One region of the Rhodoferax sp. LS1R11 genome, then DNA from elsewhere that is predicted to be linked to it. Evidence: riboswitches for the same ligand, from Rfam matches in the RefSeq annotation. Region 1 holds a riboswitch; the other holds the start of a gene.
What was found. Region 1 has a riboswitch for thiamine pyrophosphate ahead of thiC (phosphomethylpyrimidine synthase ThiC). Riboswitches for the same ligand answer to the same signal wherever they lie in the genome.

Region 1 (11,145 bases):
CGATTCTCGCGACGGCCGACGAGGGTGTCTTGATCTGCTGCAACAACCTGGCCAAGGTTGCCATGGCCGACTGGCGCGAGCAGGTGCTGCGCTGCGCTGACAAGCTGGGGCGGCCTGTGCGCGACTGCCAGCTACTGGCACCGGGCGCAGACTTCCCCTCGACCGACGGACAACCACCGTTGAAGACGCTGATCCTGCAGTTCTGATCCGTCTGCGTGTGTGGACAGGCGGTTTAGCCCGCCAGTCCTGCAAATACGTTTTGCACGTCATCGTTGCCGTCGATGGCCGCGAGGAAAGCTTCCACTTCTTCCAGTTGTTCGGGTGTCAGGTTTGCCGGGTCCACCGGGTTCTTCGCTTTGTAGCCCAGCTTCGCAGACAGGACGGTGAAGCCTTGGGCGGGCAGCGCGCGGCTCACCAGGTCGAGATCGGTCGGGTCAGTCAGAAACGTGGTCGTGCCTTCTTCTTCCCCGGGTTCAAAGTCTTGTGCGCCGGCCTCGATAGCCGCCAGTTCCGCGTCAGCGCCAGCCGCAGCTGGCTCTGCTTCGATCATGCCCACATGGTTGAAGTCCCATGACACGGAGCCTGAGGTGCCGAGTTGGCCCTTGCGGAACAACACACGCATCTCAGGCGCCGTGCGGTTCACGTTGTCGGTCAGGCATTCGACCATCAAAGGCACACGGTGCGGCGCAAAGCCTTCGTAAATCACGTGTTCGAAATTGACGGATTCCCCGGTCAGACCGGCGCCCTTTTTGATGGCACGGTCCAGCGTTTCCTTGGGCATGGAGACCTTGCGGGCCTGCTCAACCACCAGGCGCAGGCGCGAATTGGAGGCCGGGTCGGCCCCACTGCGGGCCGCGATCATGATGTCTTTGGCCAATCGTCCAAAGAGTTTGCCCTTGGCATTGGCTGCCAGTTCCTTGCCTTTAGCTTTCCATTGCGCGCCCATGTCTGAATTTCCTTGATGTTGTAGCGCCCCGTGGCGCCTGCATATGATTGGTGTGGTGGAGTCAAAAGCGGCATTGAAGACAACGCGGCCTGCGACCTGAGGGGCCTAGGTTATACACCCACACGCCTCCTGTACTCGCGCGGCAGGCGTGTTTGTTGCAGGTCAGCCTTCCATCACAGCATTTTCTGGATCAACGCGCCCTTGAAGAGCACAGGCCCGGTGGGGCCGCCCGCGCTCGGGACGCCGCCTTTGGGCTCCAGGCTGATGGCGAGGGTGGGGATTTCACGCACATCGCTTTCCGCAGCCGTCAGGCGCAACAGTTTGTCGCTGCCGAGCACGCCCAGCGAGCGGGGTCCTCCGGCGGGAGGCAAGGCCCATAGTTGCAATGACCGGTCCCCGGCTTCCTGGAAACCGCCGACGCGCTGCAGGGTCAGCTTTTTGCTTTTGGCGTCAAACGTGACCAGCATGGAGGCGGCAGATTTGTCGTCCGCCAGCACGGCCACGTATTCAATTTGCGGTGTGGTCAGCAGCTTGGCTTGCAATTGCGCAATTTCGCCTCCCAGTTGCGTGCGCAGGTTCAGGCCCGTGACGACCGCCACCACGGTGGCCAGGGCGCCAGCAGCGGTGGCTCCGCGCCACAGGGAGAGGCTGCGTAGCCAACTACCCAGGCCCGTTTTGGTGGTGGCCGCCAGTACTGCGGCCTGCCGCGTGGCCTGCGTGGTTTGGGCCTCCAGTTCACCTTGAAGCAAATTGTCAATGCGGGTCCACACGGCCGGGGCGGGCGCTGACTGGGGCTGCAGCTCGTTCATGCTGGCCATGCGCGTTTGCCAGATGAGGGCGGCTGCCCGCACCGGCGCCTGTTCACGTGCCAGGGTTTCGAAACGGCGGCGTGCACCACCGCGTAAGGTGCCCAGGGCATAGCTGCTGGCCAGGTGGTCGAGCAGGTCGGGGTTGTTGATCAGGTTCATGGGTCAGGCCTACGCAAATCGCGCCATGCACATGCGCAGCTGGTCCAGCCCGCGCCGGATCCACGTTTTGACGGTGCCCAGCGGTAGCTTGAGTTGCTGCGCCAGCTCGCTGTGGCTGAGGTCGCGCACATAAGCCAGGCTCACCACCTCACGCTGGCGGTTTTCAAGCTGGCCTAAACACTGGTGCAGAGCCCACGCCTGCTCGCTGGCCTGGGCGGTGTCCATGGGGCAAGGCGAGTCGCCTTCCAGGGTGTCGGCCAGAACTTCGTCTATTTCCTGGGTGACGTGGGTGCGTTCTGCGGCGCGGCGGCGTAAAAAGTCCAGCCCGCGGCTGCGCACGATCAGGCCCATCCAGGCCATGGGAGGGCTCAGCGACGCGCGGTAGTCACCGGCGGCACGCCAGATGTTGAGAAAAGCTTCCTGCAACACGTCTTCCGCCCATTCGCGGTTGGTGACCACGCGAATGGCTAGACCAAAAAGTTTGGATGAGCAGCGGTCATACAAGGCTTTGAGTGCCGCGGGGTCATGCAGGGCCACGCGATCCAGCAACAGGATCAGCTCGGTGTCAGGGGTTTCTGAGTTCATGACGATATTGTCTGCGAACAGGAAAAGCATCATTTTTGGGGGACAACAGCCGGAGGGTTGGGATGCTGTGAATACGCGGTGAGAAGCGAAGTGGATTTTTCCCTGAGTACCTGACTAAGTTTGAGGGTCAAGTTGAATCCAGTTGCAGCCCTGGTTGCGTATTCAAAACGTCGGACGAATTTTTCTTCTGATTACGGCTTCAAGTCGTTAACCACCTTCAAGGAAATCATCATGAAATCTGTTGTTCAAATCATCTCCACGCCCACCATCGCTTCATCACGCCGTGTTTTCATGGGCCGCACGGGCACGCTGTCTGCCGTAGCGGTGGCGTTGCTGGCTGGCAAAAGTGCTCTGGCGCAAGGCATGGGCGGAGACATGTCCAAAGATGTGAGTATTTTGAACGTGGCATTGGGTCTGGAGCATGAAGCCATCAACGCTTACCAACTGGGTGCTGGCAGCGGCCTGCTGCAAAAGGGGGTGCTGGATGTGGCGGTGCGTTTTCAGGCCGACCACAAGGCCCACCGTGACGCATTGATCGCCACCATCCAGAAGCTGGGCGGCACACCCGTGATGGAAAAGAAGCTCGACGAGTACGCCAAAGCCTTGAAGGCCGACACCCTGCGCAACCAGGGCGATGTGCTGGACTTGGCCGCTCGTCTGGAGCTGGGCGCCATCAATGCGTACCTGGGCGTCATTCCCGCGTTTGGCAACAAAGACCTGGCCAAGGTCGCAGGTCGTCTGGCGGCTGACGAAACCATGCACTTCACCGTTTTGATCAATGCGCTGGGCCGCCCCTTGCCTGCCAACGCACTGTCGTTTGGTGCCTGATGAGAGCCGTGGGTGGTCTGCTGCTCGTGTTGGCCATGTCCGCGGGTGCACAGACCGGTTCTGTGGCCAATGGCCAGGCCATTTTCGAGTCGCGCTGCGTGGCCTGCCATAGCCTGGAGAGCCACCGGGTCGGCCCGGCATTGGGGACGGTGTTCGGGCGGGTCGCCGGCAAGGCATCCGGTTTCGACTACTCCGGCGCACTGGCTTCAGCCACCCATGTGTGGCGTCAGGAAAAGTTGCTTGCCTGGCTGGAAGACCCCGAAGCGGTGGTGCCTGGCCAGGGCATGGGCTACCGGGTCGAACTGCCGGTCGACCGGTTGGATGTGGTGGCCTATCTGGCGTCACTGTCGGTGAAGGATGGTGCGAAATAAAAGGATTCATGCCTTGTCGCACTTTGCGTTTTATTTCTTTTTTTATTGTTTATCCAGGAGTACTTGATCATGAAAATTCGTAGCACTTTGGCGCTTGTCACCGTCGCCGCTCTGTCTGCCTGCGCAACCAAGGGCTCCATGATGACGCCTTTTTCTCAAGCTGCGCTGCCGGATGCTGTCAAGGTTCCCATGGGCCACGTGGTGGCGATGGAGACCATGGCGGCGGGCGATATCACTTACCAATGCCGGGTCAAAAAAGACATGGCGGGCCAGTTTGAATGGGTGTTTGTCGGGCCCGATGCCGGTCTGAAAGACCGCAACGGCAAAGGCGTGGGCAAGTATTACGGTCCCCCTGCGACTTGGGAAAGCATGGACGGCTCCAAGGTCACAGGCGCTCAGGTGGCTGTGGCCCCGGCGGGCGCTGGCAACATTCCTTTGCAGTTGGTCAAGGCCAACCCGGCGATGGGCATGGGCGCGATGCAGGGTGTGAGTTACATCCAGCGCGTGAACACGCAAGGCGGTGTGGCGCCCGCTGCAATGTGTGGCGCGGCCACACTGGATCAGAAACAGATCGTGAAGTACACGGCTGACTACATCTTCTGGCGCGCGGTGTGATTTTGAATCCATTTCAAAACTGACCGCGTATCAGTCATACAGCACTCGCTGTAACCCAACCCGGAGATGCATCATGAACAGGAAATTTACTCAATTGGCCAAGGCTTGCCTTTTGGTCGTCGCAACAGGCAGCGCCATGGCGTCAAGCCACCGCGAGGCACCTTTCATCACGACCAGCCCCAAAGTTGACGGTACCGATTTTTATATGTTTCGCAGCTACGAAGGCATTGCGTCCAACGGCACGGGTGGTCGTTCCGACTACGTGACGCTGCTTGCCAACTACCAGCCTCTGCAGGCGGCCTACGGCGGTCCCAACTACTTCTCGATGGACCCCAACGCCCTGTACGAGATTCACATCGACAACAACGGCGACGCCAAGGAGGACCTGACCTTCCAGTTTCGCTTCAAGAATGCACTCAAGTCGATTCCGTTGACCATCGGGTCGGCCAGTGTCCCGATTCCCTTGATTCAGGTGGGCGCTGTCAGCGCCCTGAACGACGCCAATTTGAACGTGAATGAAACCTACACCGTCAACATGGTGCGTGGTGACCGCCGCAAAGGCACGAGCAGTGCCGTGACCAAAACGGGTGGTGGAGCCACCTTCGAGAAGCCGGTGGACAACATCGGCATGAAAACGATTGCCGATTACGCTACCTACGCCGGCCAACATATTCATACCGTCACCATCCCCGGCTGCCCGGCTGGCAAAGACCAGGGTAAGGTTTTTGTGGGTCAACGCCAGGAAGGCTTTGCCGTCAACCTGGGCGCCATTTTTGATTTGGTGAATGCACCGGCTGCGGTCTTACTCGATCCAGCCAACAAGGATGCGGCTGGCATGGGCGGCAAGCATGCGGTCCAAAAGACCAATATCACGACGCTGGCCCTTGAGGTTCACAAAGACTGCCTGATCGCCTCTGGCGAGCCCGTGATCGGTGGTTGGACGACGGCCAGCCTGCGCCAGGGTCGTCTGCTCAACGGCAGCCCGACCGCGGGTAACGACAAGGCCGAGAAAGCTGGTGGGGCCTGGGCGCAGGTGTCACGCCTGGGCAACCCGCTGGTCAATGAGGTGGTCATAGGCCTGCCTGACAAAGACAAATTCAATGCATCGAGCCCGAAGGATGACGCCCAGTTTCTGACCTATGTCACCAACCCGACGTTGCCCGCTTTGCTGGGCGTTGTTTTGGGCGCCACAGTGGCCCCGACCAACCTGCCGCGCACGGACCTGGCGACCACGTTCCTGACGGGGATCACGGGTGTCAACAAACCCGCGGTCAATCCCAAGCCCTCTGAAATGCTGCGTCTGAACACGGCGGTGGTACCGGTGCCGTTTGCGGGTCAGAACCGTTTGGGTGTGGCGGGCAATGCCCTGGCGGGCGGTACCGACAATGCCGGCTTTCCCAACGGTCGCCGACCCAAAGATGACGTGGTGGACATCGCACTGGTGGCCATGGTGGGCGGTTTGTGTGTGATCAATGGCGATAACGATGCCCTCAAGCTCAATAGCGTGCCCGGTGTAGCTGGCGTGACGTCTGCCTGCAAGCCGTCGAGCGTGCCCTTGGGCGCCAGCTCCGCCAACATCCATGATGCCGTCGACCAGGCCACCGTGCCTTTCATGTCGACCTTCCCGTACCTGAACACGCCCAACGCGGGTTCCTGATCCACGTCCCAAAGGAGAAATCATGAACAAGTGCATTTCGAAAATGGTGCTTGCTGCCGTGGGCAGCACGGTGCTTCTGGCGGGTTGTGGGGGCGGTGGCGGTAGCGCTGCTGATGCTGTGATCCCGGGCGTGGTCCAAAACGTGACGGCGGTGACCAGCTATATCAGCAAACTGATTGCAGGCACGTCTGAAAACGGTGACCAGATCGATGTCAATTTGCTGACGCTGGCAGAAAACGATGCCGATGATCCGATCGCTGTCGTTGTTGACTGAAGACCTTGGGTGCGGCCCGGCCATCAGTAAAGCACTGGCGACCGGGCTGTTTCACCGGGAGAAAAAATGCAAAATATTTCAAAATGTCTGGCAGCCGCACTGTTCCTTCTGCATTGCAGCGCATGGTCGGTGACCGCCATGGAGCCCGCGCGCGATGAGGATGTGCTGGACGTACTGCCTGCCATCACACGTAGCCGACCTGCCCGTATCCCGGTAAGCCGCAAGACGGCCGACCCTGCTGCGGCGGCGCTGGCGGCACACCAGGACATTGCCATGGCCCGTCAGACGGGGGAAACCCGCTATTGGGGCCGGGCTCAGGCGGTTTTGGCCCCCTGGTGGGATCAGGCCACGGCCCAGACGGAGTTGGCCGTCTTGCAGGCCACGGTCCAGCAAGGTCGGCACGAGTTTGATGCCGCCCGACAAATTCTTGTTGCCGCGTTGTCGCGTGCGCCCGGCCATGCCCAGGGCTGGCTCAACCTGGCCGCGCTGGAGCGCCTGTCGGCCCGCTATACACCGGCCCTGGAGGCCTGCGTCGCCGTAGCGCGTGCCGGGCAGGGCTTGTATGCCAGCGCCTGTCGCCTGGAAACCCAATCTTTGTTGGGTGAACATCAACTGGCCTTGCAAGGACTGCATAACCTGCTCTCCCAGCCCCTGACGGCAGAGCAGCGCAGCTGGTTTTTGTCGTTGTTGGCCGAAAGCCAAGAGCGGGCCGGGCATGATGGCCTCGCGGTGCAGGCCTACCAAAAAAGTCTCAAGCTGCAAGCAGACTTGTACACCGCCATTGCCTACAGCGACTTGTTGCTTCGTACCGGGCAGCCTACCCAGGCGCTTCAGGTCTTGTCCAAATTGCCTGAAACGGACGCGGTGCTGCTGCGCCGGGCCACCGCCTGGCGCCGGTTGGGTGACGTGCAGTGGATTGCCGCACGCACGGCGTTACAGGATCGAACCGCGGAGCTCATTCGCCGGGGCGACGATCCTGCGTTGCACGGTCGTGAACTCGCCCTGACGGCCCTTTGGCTGGATGACAACCCAAACCGTGCGCTGGTTCTGGCGCGCAGCAACCTGCGGTTGCAGCGTGAGCCGCTGGACTGGTGGGTAGCGATCCAGAGTGCCCGCCTGGCCAGCGATGCGGTGGCACTGGCGGAGATCACCGCTGCGATTCAGGTCGTCGGATTGAACGACCTGCGCTTGACTGCCGTGCTGCAAAGTCCGGCCTCCAAAGACAACAAGGTGACGAAATGATGCGTGCCCTGATCTTCCTCATGTCCGTTGTCTTTTTCAGTGCAGGCACGGCGCAGGCCCACAAGGGCAGCGACGCCTACCTGGATGTTCAGCAAGTGAACGACAGTGCACCGCCTGCCAGTGTGGCTGAACCGGCGACAAGCGCCTATCGATTCACGCTGGCCGTTGCCATCAAAGACCTGGACCAAGTGCTGCCCCTGGATGCCAACGCTGACGGACGGGTGACCTGGGGTGAAGCCCGGGCGGTCATGCCGCAGGTGTTGTCGCTTTTGAATGAGTCGGCCCAACTTGCCCTGCCTGTGGAGCCATCGGCAAGCGGCAAGGCTGCGACGACAGCCTGCCACTTGGATTGGACGTTCCATGGTGCCGAGCGTCGCGGTGACGGGGCTTACCTGCGACTGGCTGCGCAAACCCAATGCGCCGCAATGACCCCACTCGCCTTCCGATACACCTTGTTCAGGGAGCAGGACGCCACCCACCGCTTGCTGGTGGCCGGTCGCCTTGCGGGTAAAGACCTCTTGACCACGGCCAGGCCACAAGACGCCGCCAGTCTGGTGTTGACACCAGGGCGCAGTGGCGCGGTCAGCGCCGTGCTCCCGCCATCATCGAACCGGTGGGCGGCCCTGCGGGACTACGCGGCCATGGGCACGCACCATTTGCTGGAAGGGTATGACCATCTTGCCTTTCTACTCGCACTGGTACTGCCCTTGCGCCTGCGGCTTGGACGATCGGCCAGCAGCGGTGTCTGGGTGTCGTTGTTGCGGACCGTAACCGCCTTCACGATCGGCCATTCCATCACGTTGATGCTGGCCACGCTGGGCTGGACGCAAGCGTCCCCCGCGTGGGTTGAGCCTGTGATTGCCTTGTCCATTGCGGTCACCGCCTTGCTGAATTTGCGCCCGGTGCCCTGGCTGCGCACCGATGTACTGGCCCTTGCATTCGGACTGGTGCACGGATTCGGATTTGCCGGCTTGCTGCTGGAGGCGGCTGCACCTGATGGTTTGTTGCCTTGGGCATTGGCGGGTTTCAATATAGGCATTGAGGCGGGGCAATTGCTGGCCGTGGGTCTTTGGGTGCTGCTCTCGCAAGCGCTGGTGGACAAGATTTGGTACACCCGTGTGGTCGTGCGCGGCGGCTCGGTGCTGCTGATGTTGCTGGCAGCCTGGTGGTTTTGGCAGCGGGTGAGCTGAGAGGGGGCTGACAGAGCAATCACATCGCTTACACTGCTCCCTGCCCGGGGTGCGCTATGGATGCGCTGAGATGGTCAACCAAACCCGCGAACTTGATCCGGTTCATACCGGCGTAAGAAGAGCCAGACTGCAGTGTCATTGCCCCATTACCCGCCTCATGCCGGGTATGTTTTCTCCGGGTCTTGTGCAGTCCTCCCTGTTCGCGTGATTGGCTGATTGTTCCCCGGTGCAATCAGCCACACCATCAGGAGACAAAGCGATGAATGCACCCGACAAATTCAGCCAGTTGATGAGCCTCACGCGTGAGCCTTTACCGGCTTCACGCAAGATTTACGTGCCCGGCTCGCAAGCCGATATCCAAGTGCCGATGCGTGAAATCATGCAAAGCAATGGCGAGGCTGTGGTCGTGTACGACACCTCCGGTCCCTACACCGACCCCAACGCCACCATCGACGTGCGCCAGGGCCTGCCTTCCGTGCGCAGCAGCTGGGTTGAGGCGCGTGGTGACACCGAGTCCTACACCGGTCGCACGCCTTTTGCGCTGGATGATGGCCTGAAAAACGGCGAGACCGAGACGCTGGCTTCCCTGCGCGCCCAGGCGGCTGGCCTGCAGCGCACGCCACGCCGTGCCAAAGCTGGGGCCAACGTCTCGCAAATGCACTATGCCCGCCGCGGCATCATCACCCTCGAGATGGAATACGTGGCCATTCGCGAGAACCAGAAACTCGCATGGATGGAGCAGTACCTGGGCAACGCCGAGCGTGAAAAACGCCTGGCAGGCAACAGCTTTGGCGCCAGCATCCCGAAAATCATGACGCCCGAGTTTGTGCGCGATGAAGTGGCCCGGGGCCGCGCCATCATCCCCGCCAACATCAACCACCCCGAAGTGGAGCCGATGGCGATTGGCCGTAACTTCCTGGTCAAGATCAACGCCAACATCGGCAACTCGGCTGTCACGTCGAGCATTGAAGAAGAGGTCGAAAAACTGGTGTGGTCCATGCGCTGGGGCGCCGATACCGTGATGGACTTGTCCACTGGCCGCAACATCCACACCACGCGCGACTGGATTCTGCGCAACTCGCCGGTGCCCATTGGCACCGTGCCGATTTACCAGGCGCTGGAAAAAGTGGGCGGCGTCGCCGAAGACCTGACCTGGGAAATCTTCCGCGACACGCTAATCGAGCAAGCCGAGCAGGGCGTGGACTATTTCACGGTTCACGCGGGCGTGCGCCTAGCCTTCATCCACCTCACCGCCAACCGCATGACCGGCATTGTGTCGCGCGGCGGCTCGATCATGGCCAAGTGGTGTATTGCGCACCACAAAGAGAATTTCATCTACACCCACTTTGATGAAATGACCGAAATCCTGAAGGCTTATGACGTGAGTTACTCGCTGGGCGACGGCCTGCGCCCCGGCTCGGGTGCAGATGCCAACGACGAAGCCCAGTTTGCCGAGTTGCGAACCCTGGGTGAACTCACCCAGCAAGCCTGGCAGCAAGACGTGCAGGTGATGATCGAAGGCCCCGGCCACGTGCCCATGCACATGGTGCAGGCCAACATGACCGAGCAGCTCAAGCACTGCCACGAAGCGCCGTTCTACACCCTCGGACCGCTGACCACCGACATCGCGCCCGGCTACGACCACATCACCAGCGGCATTGGTGCCGCCATGATTGGTTGGTTTGGCACCGCCATGCTGTGCTACGTTACGCCGAAGGAACACCTGGGATTGCCGGATCGCGACGACGTCAAAGTGGGCATCATCACCTACAAGATTGCCGCTCACGTGGCCGATGTGGCCAAGGGCCACCCCGGCGTGCGGGCGCGCGATGACGCGCTGTCCAAGGCGCGCTTCGAGTTCCGCTGGATGGACCAGTTCAACCTGTCACTCGACCCCGACACGGCGCGCAACTTCCACGACGAAACCTTGCCGAAGGACTCCTCCAAGGTGGCGCATTTCTGCTCCATGTGCGGTCCCAAGTTCTGCTCCATGAAGATCTCGCAAGAGGTGCGCGACTACGCCAAGATCAAGGGCGTGAGCGACGAGCAGGCGCTGCAGTCGGGTATGGAAACCATGTCGGAAGAGTTCAAAAAAGCAGGCGGGGAGATTTACATTCCCATCAACAAGGCGCAGTGATCAGCTGGGGGCACCTCAGTCCCCCTCGCGGCGCCATACGAGCGCCAGTGCCTTGCATTTTTGCCAGACACTGACGTGTTCGTCGGAGAGTACATCCAGAAAATCCGACAAGCGTTTTGATTTGGCCATCGTATAGACCGTCAGCGCTGTGGTCAGTACAAAGACGATGGCAAAAATAAGCAGCTTGCGGCTCGCGGGCGCCTCGGCCTCGGCCAGCAAGTTCATGCCCAGAAAGCCCGTGGTGACCGTGCCGATCAGGCCAAAGATGGTGACCACGGTGAGCCGCACCACGGTGTTGGCCTGGCGGCGCAGACTGTCGGCTTCCAGATACT
Region 2 (11,145 bases), on a different contig from region 1:
GTGGCCAGCCTGCCCAATGTGCCCAGCACCTACATGAGCGCCTTCAAGGCCCCGGCCACGCCCGGGTTTGACAACGCCCTGGTGCGCAGTTTCCCCAACATCACCGCGGTGGACATGACCAGCACCATCACGCAGATTCAGCGGGTGCTGGACCAGGTCATCAGCGCGGTGGAGTTTTTGTTCGGCTTCACGCTGGCCGCCGGGCTGGTGGTGCTGTTTGCCGCGGTAACTGCCACGCGGGAGGAGCGCGCCCGTGAGTTCGCCATCATGCGGGCCGTGGGCGCGCAAAGCAGCCTGCTGCGCCAGGTGCAGCGGGCCGAACTGATGGGCGTGGGCTTGCTGGCGGGGTTTTTGGCCTCGGTGGTGGCCACCATCGTGGGCTGGGCGCTGGCCAAATACGTGTTCGAGTTCGAGTGGACCGTCTCGCTGTGGGTGCCCGTGTTTGGCTCCCTCAGCGGGGCGCTGCTGGCACTGGCGGCGGGTTGGTGGGGCCTGCGCGAAGTGCTGCGCCGCCCCGTAGTGGAGACGCTGCGCCGCGCTGCGCAATAATTCAGGCCTGCGCGATGAGTGTATTTTGCTACTTAATTTATAGCTACTAGCGCATGTACCACCTGGGCTAGAGCCCGATTTGATCATGAAAATACAAGAAAAACCCCAATTCGCCACGCCCTTCGAGTGGATCGGCGGCGAAGCCCGTGTGCAGGCGCTGGCCGAGCGCTTTTATGACTTGATGGACCTGGAGCCCGGCTACAGCGCCCTGCGCGCTGCACATGGTCCTGAGCTGGACAATGCGCGCCAGCGCTTGTTCTGGTTTTTGTGCGGCTGGCTGGGTGGGCCGCAGCATTACATCGAACGGTTTGGCCACCCGCGTCTGCGCGCACGCCACTTGCCGTTCAAGGTGGGCGTTCCGGAGCGTGACCAGTGGGTTGCGTGCATGGACCAGGCCATGGGCGAGACCGGCGTGCCCGAGGATTTGCGCAGCCGGTTGCGCGAGTCGTTCTTCCAGACGGCCGATTTCATGCGCAACATGCCGGAGTAACGGGGGCTTGTTGCTGGGTACATGTATCTTTACATGGCCTAGATATTGTTGGTACAGAGGGTGGCCACAATGCACGAATGAGCATTTCTGACCTGCAAAACCTCCTTCATGCGCATGACCACGGACTCGCGCACGACCTTGAAACCCTGATCCAGACAGCACCCGACCGGCGCCGTGTTTTGCGCTGGTTGTCGGCCGGTTCTGTCATGGGACTCCCTTTGATCGGCTGCGGTGGTGGCGGTGGGGACGGCGGCATCAGCTCAGCGGCAACCGCCGCCGCCACGACAACAACAACCGGCTCCTGCTCCGTCATTCCGACCGAGACGGCGGGGCCCTATCCCGGTGATGGCTCCAACAGCAATGGCAGCGGCATTGCCAACGCGCTCACGCTGTCGGGCATTGTGCGGTCCGATATTCGCGCCAGCATTGTGGGCTCCAGCACCGTCGCACAGGGCGTGCCGCTCACGGTCACGCTCAAGCTGGTCAGCGCCAGTGCCAGTTGTGCCTCGTTGGCGGGCTATGCCATATACCTGTGGCATTGCAGCCGCGAAGGTTTGTATTCCATGTATTCCAGCGGCGTCACAGCCGAAAACTACCTGCGCGGTGTGCAGGTGACCGACAGCAACGGCGAGGTGACTTTCACCACCATCTTTCCGGCGTGTTATTCGGGGCGCTGGCCGCACATCCACTTTGAGGTCTATGCCAGCCTGAACGCTGTCATCACCACGCCAGTCAGCGACCAGGTCAAAACCTCCCAGCTCGCCTTGTCCAAGGCGGTGTGCGACACGGTGTTTGCCACCACCGGCTACGGCGCCAGCGTGTCCAATCTCGCGGCGATTTCACTGGGTACGGATAATGTTTTTGGTAACGACGGCGCCGCCACGCAGATGGCGACTGTCACGGGCAGCGTCAGCGCGGGCTATGTGGCCACGCTGACCGTGGGCATCTGACCTTCAGCCTCCCTCAGGGGACAAAAGCGTCGCGCCTCAGAGCCGGGTGACCCGGCGCGACTGGAGCAACACCACCAGCGCACCGGCGCCGCCGTCGGCCGGTTTGGCTTGCACAAAGGCCAGCACCTCGATCTTTTGCACCAGCCAGCTGTGCACCTTGTTCTTGAGCACCGGCGCCTTGCCGGGTGAGCCCAGGCCCTTGCCGTGCACCACGCGCACACAGCGGATGCCCTGCTTGTGCGACTCGCGAATGAACAGGCTCAGGCGTTCCCGTGCTTCGTCGCTGCGCAGGCCGTGCAGGTCGAGCTGGCGCTGGATGGACCAGTCGCCCCGGCGCAGTTTGTGGGTGACGTCGGTGCCAATGCCGGGGCGGCGAAAACTCAGGTGGTCATCGGTTTCCAGCAGGGTGCTGACATCAAATTCGTCGCTGATGGCTTCAATCAGCACCGCCTGTTCATCGCGCTGGTATTGCATGGGCAGGGGTGCCGCTTGCTCTTTTTTAAGGAGCGCCCGCCGCTTGTCCGGCAAGGGTTTGACCACACCTGCAGCCCGAATGAAAAGATCTCTTTCCGTGACGGTTTGCTGTTGGGAACGGGCCTGCTCGGCGGCCCGCTGGGCCTGACGCAAGGCCTGCGCTTCAATCTCGCGCTTGACGGTTTTCAGGTCCGCCAGGCTGCTCACCTTGACCCCTTTGCCGCTCATAACAAACCCCGCTCCGCCATGGAGAGCGCTTCCCCCGGTGCCACGATGATGTGGTCCAGCACGCGCACATCAATCAGAGCCAGCGTGGTTTTGAGGGTTTGCGTCAGCGCCTCGTCCGCGCGCGACGGCTGCACCGAGCCACTGGGGTGGTTGTGCGCCAGCACCACGGCGGAGGCCTGGTGGTGCAGGGCGCGCAGCACGACTTCTCTGGGATACACCGAAGTTTGCGTCAACGTGCCGCGAAACAGCTCCTCCATCGCCAGCAGGCGGTTTTGCACGTCCAGAAACAACACGGCAAACACCTCATGCGGTTTGGCCGCCAGGTGCAACTGCAGGTAGTGCTTGACAGCGTCCGGCGTGGCAAACACGGTGCGTTCCTTCAGTTGCTGGGCCAGCGCCCGGCGCGACAACTCCAGCACCGCCACAATTTCAGCCCGCTTGGCCGGGCCCAGGCCCTTGATGCGCTTGAGGTCGTCGGCCGTTGCGTGCAGCAGCCCGGCAATGCCGTCAAACCCGTCGCTGTCATTGGCACTGGTCTTGAGCTGCAACAGTTCCTGCGCCATTTGCAGCACGCCCTTGCCCTGGATTCCGGTGCGCAGCAGGATGGCCAGCAGCTCAACGTCACTCAGGGCGCCGGGGCCGCGCGCCAGCAGCTTTTCGCGCGGACGGGCATCAGGGGGAAGGTCTTTCAGGGGCATGGGTCGGCCTTTTACAATGAAGGCAGTTTATTCGCCAAATGCCGTGGCGCGTCGGCACCGATTTTTCAGCCTTTATTCCGGGATTCACATGACCTCCACCCCCATCCGTGTCCAACCGGGCTCCTTTCTCACGCTGCACTACCGCATGGCCGGGCCCGCGGGTGACGTGATCAATACCTTCGAGGGCAAGCCCGCGACGCTGACTTTGGGCACCGGCGAGTTGTCGCCCGCCGTCGAGGCCCGGTTGCTCGGCCTGGCCGAGGGCAGCCGCACCACGCTGGAGCTGCCGGCCGGAGCCGCCTTTGGCGAGCGCAACCCCGACATGCTGCAGTGGATGGCGCACAAGGTGCTCATCGAGATGGGCGACGCCAACGCCCAGTACGCCGTGGGCGATGTGGTGCAATTCCCCACGCCGGACGGCAAGGGCCAGTTTGCCGGGTCGGTTCAACAATTCCGCAGTGACGAAAAGGGAGACGCCGTGCTGTTTGATTTCAACCACCCGCTGGCGGGCCAACCCGTGACCTTCGAAGTTCACGTGATTGGGGTCCTATGAACGCCGGTTCTGTCACCCACGCCCCGCAGGAAATCCTGCTGGCCGAACCCCGCGGCTTTTGCGCCGGGGTGGACCGGGCCATCGAAATTGTGGAGCGCGCGCTGCAGAAGTTTGGCGCCCCCATTTATGTACGCCACGAAATTGTGCACAACACCTATGTGGTCAATGACCTCAAGGCCAAAGGCGCCATCTTCATTGAAGAGCTGGACGACGTGCCGCCCGGATCGACCCTTATTTTTTCGGCTCATGGCGTGAGCCGCGCGGTGCAGGACGAAGCCGCCGCCCGGGGTTTCTCCATTTTTGACGCCACCTGTCCACTGGTAACCAAAGTGCATGTGGAAGTGGCCAAGCTGCACAAGGAAGGTTATGAGTTCATCATGATCGGCCACAAAGGTCACCCCGAGGTGGAAGGCACCATGGGCCAACTGGAGAGCGGCATTCATCTGGTGGAAGACGTGGCCGATGTGGCGCGGGTGCAGCCCGGCCAGACCGAGCTGTTGGCCGTGGTGACGCAAACCACCCTCAGCGTGGACGACGCGGCCGAGATTGCGGCCGCCGTGAAGGCGCGCTTTCCCAACGTGCGCGAGCCCAAGCAGCAGGACATTTGCTACGCCACCCAAAACCGCCAGGACGCCGTGAAAATCATGAGCCCCCAGGTGGACGTGTTGATCGTGGTGGGCAGCCCCACCAGTTCCAACAGCAACCGCCTGAGCGAGCTGGCGCGCAAGCTGGGCACCGAGAGCTACATGGTGGACAGCGCCGACGAGTTGCAGGCGGCGTGGTTTGAAGGCCGCCAGTCGGTTGGCCTCACGGCCGGTGCGTCGGCGCCCGAGGTGCTGGTCGCGCAAGTGATCGACCGTATCAAGGCGCTGGGCGCGGTGTCGGTGCGCAAGATGGCCGGCATTCAGGAAACCGTGAAGTTCCCGCTGCCCAAGGGCCTGAAACTTGATCCGCATGGGCAGGGCGTGGACGTCAACGGGTTCACCCGGCATGAGTCGTCCTGATTTAAATCGCTCCTTTATTGATAGCTGTTTGTGCACGTTTTACGGGGGCTGCAGCCATTATTCGTATAAATTCATGTCAAGCGCCAATCTCAATCAATTTAGCCCAATGCCCTCGACTTCAAAAATTAAAATCCGACCATGCTAGACATTACCCTTCTCCGAAAAGACCTCGAATCTGCCATTGCGCGCCTTGAGACCCGCAAAAAGCCACAGGCTTTCCTCAACGTCGAGGCGTTTCGCGCATTGGAATCCGAGCGCAAGACCATTCAGATGCGCACGGAAGAGTTGCAGAGCAAGCGCAATAGCCTGAGCAAGCAAATCGGCCAGCTTAAGGCCAAAGGTCCGGCCGGTGCTGCCGAGGTCGATGCCGTGATGGCGGAGGTGGGCGGTCTCAAGACGGAGCTGGAAACGTCCGCCACGCGTCTGGAGCAGATCCAGAACGAGCTGCAGATCCTGCTGCTGGCCGTGCCCAATCTGCCGCATGAGAGTGTGCCGGTGGGGGAGGACGAGCATGGCAATGTGGTCGTGCGCACCTGGGGAGCACCCAAGGTCTTTGACTTTGAAGTCAAAGACCACGTGGACCTCGGCACGCCGCTGGGGCTGGACTTCGAGATGGGCATCAAGCTCACGGGGTCGCGCTTCACCGTCATGAAGGGCCCGATTGCCCGCCTGCACCGCGCCTTGTCCCAGTTCATGCTGGACGTGCAAACCGGCGAACATGGCTACACCGAGTGCTATACGCCTTACATCGTCAATGGTGAAAGCCTGCGCGGCACGGGCCAGTTGCCCAAGTTCGAGGGCGACCTGTTTGCTGCCAAAAAGGGCGGCCAGGAGGGCGAAGCCCAGCCGGACCACACCGCGCTGTACCTGATTCCCACCAGTGAAGTGCCTTTGACCAACTTCGTGCGTGATGAAGTGGTGGCCGAGTCGGCCTTGCCCATCAAGCTCACGGCGCACACCCCGTGCTTCCGTTCCGAGGCCGGTAGCGCCGGGCGCGACACCCGTGGCCTGATCCGCCAGCACCAGTTCGACAAGGTGGAAATGGTGCAAATCGTTCACCCCGACAGGAGCTACGAGACGCTGGAAGAGATGACCGGCCACGCCGAAGCCATCCTGCAAAAACTGGGGCTGCCGTACCGCGTGATGTCGCTGTGCACGGGGGACATGGGCTTTGGCGCCAGCAAGACCTATGACCTGGAGGTCTGGCTGCCCGCACAAAACACCTTCCGCGAGATCAGTTCGGTGTCCAACTGCGAGGCTTTTCAGGCGCGCCGTTTGCAAGCCCGCTTCAAAAACGCGCAGGGCAAGAACGAGCTGGTGCACACCTTGAACGGCTCCGGTCTGGCTGTGGGCCGCACCTTGGTGGCCGTGCTGGAGAACTACCAGAACGCCGACGGTTCCATCACGGTGCCTGCCGTATTGCAGCCGTATGTGGGCGGTCTGACCGTGCTGGGCGTACCTGCCTGAGTTTTCGGGGTCTACAATTCCGGTTTCACCGGGGGTGTCTGCCAACAGGCGGACTGAGAAATACCCCACCAACCTGATCTGGGTCATGCCAGCGTAGGGAGCGTGAGGGATGAAGGTCCGCCGTTTGTCGGTTTGTTCCTTTGCCAATGCGCCCTGAAACCGGCGCATTGAAAGGAACTTGCGATGAATCGGCGGATTTTTGTTTGGGGGGCAGTCGCCCTCGCGGCCAGCCACTTGACCAGCCCGGCCTTTGCGGCGACGGAGCTTCGTGTCATGGTGCACAGCTCGTTTTCCCTGCCCAAGCCCCTGTTGGCCAAGTTCGAGTCACAGTCGGGCGTCAAGCTGAGCATCATCAAGGGCGGCGACGCCGGTGAAATGCTCAACAAGCTGATTCTGACCCGCGCCCAACCCGTGGCCGATGTCGTCTTTGGCATCGACAACGCCCTGCTTGCCAAGGCGCAGGCGGCCCATGTGCTGGACGACTTCGGCACCACCGCACCCAGCGCCACCGCCAACAATGGTCTTGACGCGCAGCTGGGCACCCAGGCCGTGGCCGTGGACTACGGTTTTGTCACACTCAACTACGACAAGGCTGCTGTGGCCAAGAGCGGCTTGGCACTGCCCAAATCGCTGGACGAGCTGACTCAGCCTGCCTACCGCAATTGGCTGGTGGTGCAAAACCCGGCCACTTCCAGCCCGGGCTACGCCTTCCTGTTGGCCACGGTGGCGGGCATGGGCGAGGAAAACGCGTTCAGCTGGTGGGCCAAGATGCGCGCCAATGGCCTGAAGGTCGCCAAGGGCTGGAGCGAAGCCTATTACACCGAATTCAGCCGCAATGGCGGGAGCTACCCGCTGGTTGTGAGCTACGCCACCAGCCCCGCGGCCGAGGTGTTTTACAGCAAGGAAAAAATCACCGAGTCCCCCACGGGCAGCCTGTTCCTCAAGGGCGGGGTGTTCAGGCAGGTCGAAGGTGCCGCCCTCGTCAAGGGTGGTGGCCAGCGCGAAGCGGCGAGAAAGTTCATTGCATTCTTGCGTTCGGCTCCTGCACAGGACGCGTTGCAAACCAGCATGTGGATGTACCCGGTGGATGCCCGCATCGCGCGCGCCGAGGTGATGCGACACGCTCCCGAACCCACCACGTTTGACAGCCTGCCCGCGCAGACGCTGGCCGATAAAGGCAGCAAATGGGTCAGCCGCTGGACGCAGGTGGTCCTGAAGTAAGGCCATGAAGCCGCTGGCGCGCTGGTTATTGATCCTGCTGCCTCTGGCGGCGCTGGGGTTGATGCTGGCAGCACCCCTGCTGCGTCTGGCCATGGAAGGTTGGGGCGGGTCCGGCGATCTGGCGCAGACCGCGGCGTTGGGGCCTTGGGCCCTGTGGCAGGACGACTATTTGCGCTGGCGTGTCGTCTGGTCATTCGCCCAAGCGGGCGCGACTTGTGTACTGGCGCTGGTGCTCGGTCTGCCGGTGGCCTGGGCGCTGGCCCGTTTTGATTTTGTCGGCCGCACACTGGCACTGCGCTTGCTGATGCTCCCCTTTGTCGTGCCGACCCTGGTGGCCGCCCTGGGCGTGCTGGCCCTGTGGGGGCCGCACGGTGTGTTGAGTCGTTGGCTGGGTGTGAACCTGCAGGGCACGCCCTGGTTGCTGCTGTACGGCAACCTGTTTTTCAACCTGTGTCTGTTGGTGCGCGCGGGGGTCGATGCCTTGGGTCAGGTCAGTTCGCAGCGGGTGACGGCGGCTCGCTCCCTCGGCGCCACGCCTTGGCGTGCCTTCTGGCGGGTGGAGTTGCCCGCCATTGCGCCGTGGCTGGCCTCCAGCCTGTGCCTGATCTTTTTGTATTGTTTTGCCGGTTTTGGCCTGGCACTGGTGCTGGGTGGCCAGCGTTACGCCACCGTTGAAGTGGAAATTTACACACTGGTGGCGCATGAGCTTCAGCTGGCACAAGCCAGTTCGCTGGCGCTGTGGATGTTGCTGCTGACGGGGGGCGTGGCCCTCGTTTACGCCTTGCTTGAAAAGCGTCTGGCAGCACCTGGCCGGGCGGATCCCGTGCCGCTGCGTCGACCCCAAGGCACCGGGCAATGGCTGGCGCTGTGCACCGCGCTGGCCGTACTGGCGTTCTTTTGTGCTGCGCCTGTGCTGGCGATTGTCTGGCGCGCGGCGCAGGCCGGCACCCAGGCGTGGGGGACGTTGCTGGATGCAGAGACGCTGGCCGCCTTGTGGAACACCTTGCGCTTTACCGTGATGGCGCTGGTGCTGGCCACCGTGTTGGGTCTGGCCCATGCCATGACCGCGCAGGTGACCGTGTTGTGGCGGGCTGCCGCCTTTTTGCCGTTTGTGGTGTCGCCCGTGACAGTGGCGTTTGGTCTGCTACTGCTCTACCCGCAGTGGACCGCGAGCCTGGGTTTGCTGGTATTGGCCTATGCGGTGCTGGCCTATCCTTTTGTTGCCAAGTCACTTGCAGCGGGTCTGGACAGTTTGCCAAACCAATTGAGCCAGGTGGCACGCACGCTGGGAGCCAGTCCCTGGCGGATTTTTTGGCGTGTGACCCTGCCCCTGCTGGGGCCCGCCTTGCGGCGCGGCATGGCCTTTGCTGCTGCGACCGCCTTGGGCGAGTTTGCCGTGACCCTGTTTTTGTCGCGCCCGGAGTGGGTTACGCTGACAACGCTGATTTATCAACGCCTGGGCCGCCCCGGTGTTGCCAATATGGACGTTGCCATGGTGTTGGCCTGTCTGTTGATGGGGTTGGCTTTGCTGGCCTTTTTGGTGATTGATTGGCCCGTCCCGGGGTCCATCCGCCGCGTGCCCCGATCCGTCCCCTTTGCCGGACCGCGACGTGGCCAGACTGCACTGAGTCATGCTTGAATTAAAAAACATCAGTAAATGGTATGGCCAGCAACTGCTGGCCGATCGGGTCAGCCTGCGGGTGGCACCCGGCGAAATCGTCGCTTTGTTAGGCCCTTCGGGCAGCGGAAAAAGCACCTTGCTCAAGATCGTGGCAGGCCTGGAAGAGCCGGATGAGGGCCGTGTCTGGTTTGATGGCCAGGACATCACACGCGTGCCACCCGAGCGACGCGGTTTTGCACTGATGTTTCAGGACTTTGCCCTGTTTCCTCATTTGAACGTGCAGGACAACGTGGCTTTTGGGCTGGTTGAACAAAGGCTTGGCCGCAAGGAAGCCCGCTTGCGCGCTGCAGACATGCTGGCCCGCTTTGGCCTCGCTGCCCAGTTGACGGCCAGGGTGTGGACGCTGTCGGGTGGCGAGCAGCAGCGTGTGGCCCTGGCTCGCGCGTTGATCACCTCGCCGCGTGCCTTGTTGCTGGACGAGCCGTTTTCGGCGCTGGACACCGAGTTGCGTCAATCCTTGCAACAGGAATTCAGGGAGCGCATAGAAGCCGCTGGCATGGCCACACTCTTGGTCACGCACGACGAAGCTGAAGCACGGGCCATGGGGCGCCGGGGCGTGCGCCTGGTGGCCGGTGCGCTGGAGGTCGTGTGGTAGCTACTTCAAACTACCCGACAAAAACTGCGCCAACCGCTCACTCTTCGGGTTCTTCAGCACCTCAGCCGGATTACCCTCCTCCTCCACCAGCCCCTTGTGCAGAAAGATCAGGTGGTTGGCCACCTCTCGGGCAAAGCCCATCTCATGCGTCACCACCACCATCGTGCGGCCTTCCAGCGCCAGCGTCTTCATGACTTTCAGCACCTCGGAGACCAGCTCCGGGTCCAGCGCACTGGTGGGTTCGTCAAACAGCATCACCTCGGGCTCCATCGCCAGCGAGCGGGCAATCGCCACACGCTGTTGCTGACCGCCACTCAGGTGCGCGGGGTAGCTGTCTTCCTTGCCCTGCAGACCTACTTTCTCCAGGTACTTGCGGGCGGTGGCAATGGCCTGGTCCCGCGGCACGCCCAGCACATGCACCGGGGCTTCGATGATGTTTTGCAACACCGTCATGTGGGCCCACAGGTTGAAATGCTGGAACACCATGGCCAGCTTGGTGCGCAGGCGTTGCAACTGCTTGGGATCGACCGCATGAAGTTCACCGTTGGGACCAGGTGCCAGCTGCAACGCTTCACCGGCCACCTGGATCGTGCCCTGGTGCGGTTTTTCCAGCAGGTTGATACAGCGCAGAAACGTGCTCTTGCCGGAGCCCGAGCTGCCGATGATGCTGATCACATCACCGGCGTGGGCGGTGAGTGAGACGCCCTTGAGCACCTCATTGGCACCAAAGTGCTTGTGGATGTTGTCTACCTTGAGTTTGAGGGGCGTGGAAGTCATGGGGCAGATTCTCGGGTGGGCCAGGCAATGCAGTGGGCTCAGGCGCCCAGCAGCTCACCGGTTCTGAAGGGGATGGCGCCGGCAATCTTGGCCAGTTCGCCACCGGTGGTGATGTAGCGGTCGCGGATGCGTGCATAGAGGATGCCGTCAACGCCCGCCAGCACCCGGTGGGTCACGTTGGCAATGGGATCAATCACTTCGGCCACCAGGTCACCGGTGGTCATCCGTGTGCCAACCTGGGCAGCGAACACCACCACGCCCGCCGCTGGGGCATGCAGGGTTTCCGAACCGGCCGTGGGTGTGGGCTGGCATTGCAAAGGCGGTACGGCAGGTGGCTGCGAGCCTGTAATGACGCCCTGATGTTGCAGGTAGGCATAGAGGGCTGCCGCGTCGGTCTTTGCCAAGGCATGGCTGACATCGGCCTCGCCGCGTAACTCAATGGTGGTGCTGCAGCAGCC

Region 2: linked by a shared signal. The riboswitch ahead of AC097N_RS19515 (thiamine ABC transporter substrate-binding protein) and the one ahead of thiC (phosphomethylpyrimidine synthase ThiC) in region 1 are both predicted to bind thiamine pyrophosphate.

The regions. Positions count from the first base shown of each region.
Region 1 covers NZ_JBWMAW010000003.1:250,920-262,064, forward strand. Annotated here, with positions in the region: gene AC097N_RS05875 (class I SAM-dependent rRNA methyltransferase) at 1-206, shown strand, start outside; gene AC097N_RS05880 (YebC/PmpR family DNA-binding transcriptional regulator) at 233-946, opposite strand; gene AC097N_RS05885 (anti-sigma factor) at 1,120-1,914, opposite strand; gene AC097N_RS05890 (RNA polymerase sigma factor) at 1,924-2,499, opposite strand; gene AC097N_RS05895 (ferritin-like domain-containing protein) at 2,731-3,327, shown strand; gene AC097N_RS05900 (c-type cytochrome) at 3,327-3,698, shown strand; gene AC097N_RS05905 (DUF3455 domain-containing protein) at 3,768-4,313, shown strand; gene AC097N_RS05910 (DUF4331 domain-containing protein) at 4,387-5,970, shown strand; gene AC097N_RS05915 (hypothetical protein) at 5,993-6,244, shown strand; gene AC097N_RS05920 (hypothetical protein) at 6,311-7,486, shown strand; gene AC097N_RS05925 (HupE/UreJ family protein) at 7,483-8,676, shown strand; TPP riboswitch at 8,712-8,814, shown strand; gene thiC (phosphomethylpyrimidine synthase ThiC) at 8,936-10,813, shown strand; gene AC097N_RS05935 (hypothetical protein) at 10,829-11,145, opposite strand, start outside.
Region 2 covers NZ_JBWMAW010000022.1:40,536-51,680, forward strand. Annotated here, with positions in the region: gene AC097N_RS19475 (ABC transporter permease) at 1-549, shown strand, start outside; gene AC097N_RS19480 (group II truncated hemoglobin) at 635-1,039, shown strand; gene AC097N_RS19485 (dioxygenase family protein) at 1,117-1,989, shown strand; gene AC097N_RS19490 (Smr/MutS family protein) at 2,026-2,691, opposite strand; gene radC (RadC family protein) at 2,688-3,389, opposite strand; gene AC097N_RS19500 (FKBP-type peptidyl-prolyl cis-trans isomerase) at 3,478-3,942, shown strand; gene ispH (4-hydroxy-3-methylbut-2-enyl diphosphate reductase) at 3,939-4,946, shown strand; gene serS (serine--tRNA ligase) at 5,085-6,413, shown strand; TPP riboswitch at 6,434-6,531, shown strand; gene AC097N_RS19515 (thiamine ABC transporter substrate-binding protein) at 6,597-7,634, shown strand; gene AC097N_RS19520 (ABC transporter permease) at 7,639-9,273, shown strand; gene AC097N_RS19525 (ABC transporter ATP-binding protein) at 9,266-9,910, shown strand; gene AC097N_RS19530 (ABC transporter ATP-binding protein) at 9,911-10,687, opposite strand; gene AC097N_RS19535 (succinylglutamate desuccinylase/aspartoacylase family protein) at 10,726-11,145, opposite strand, start outside.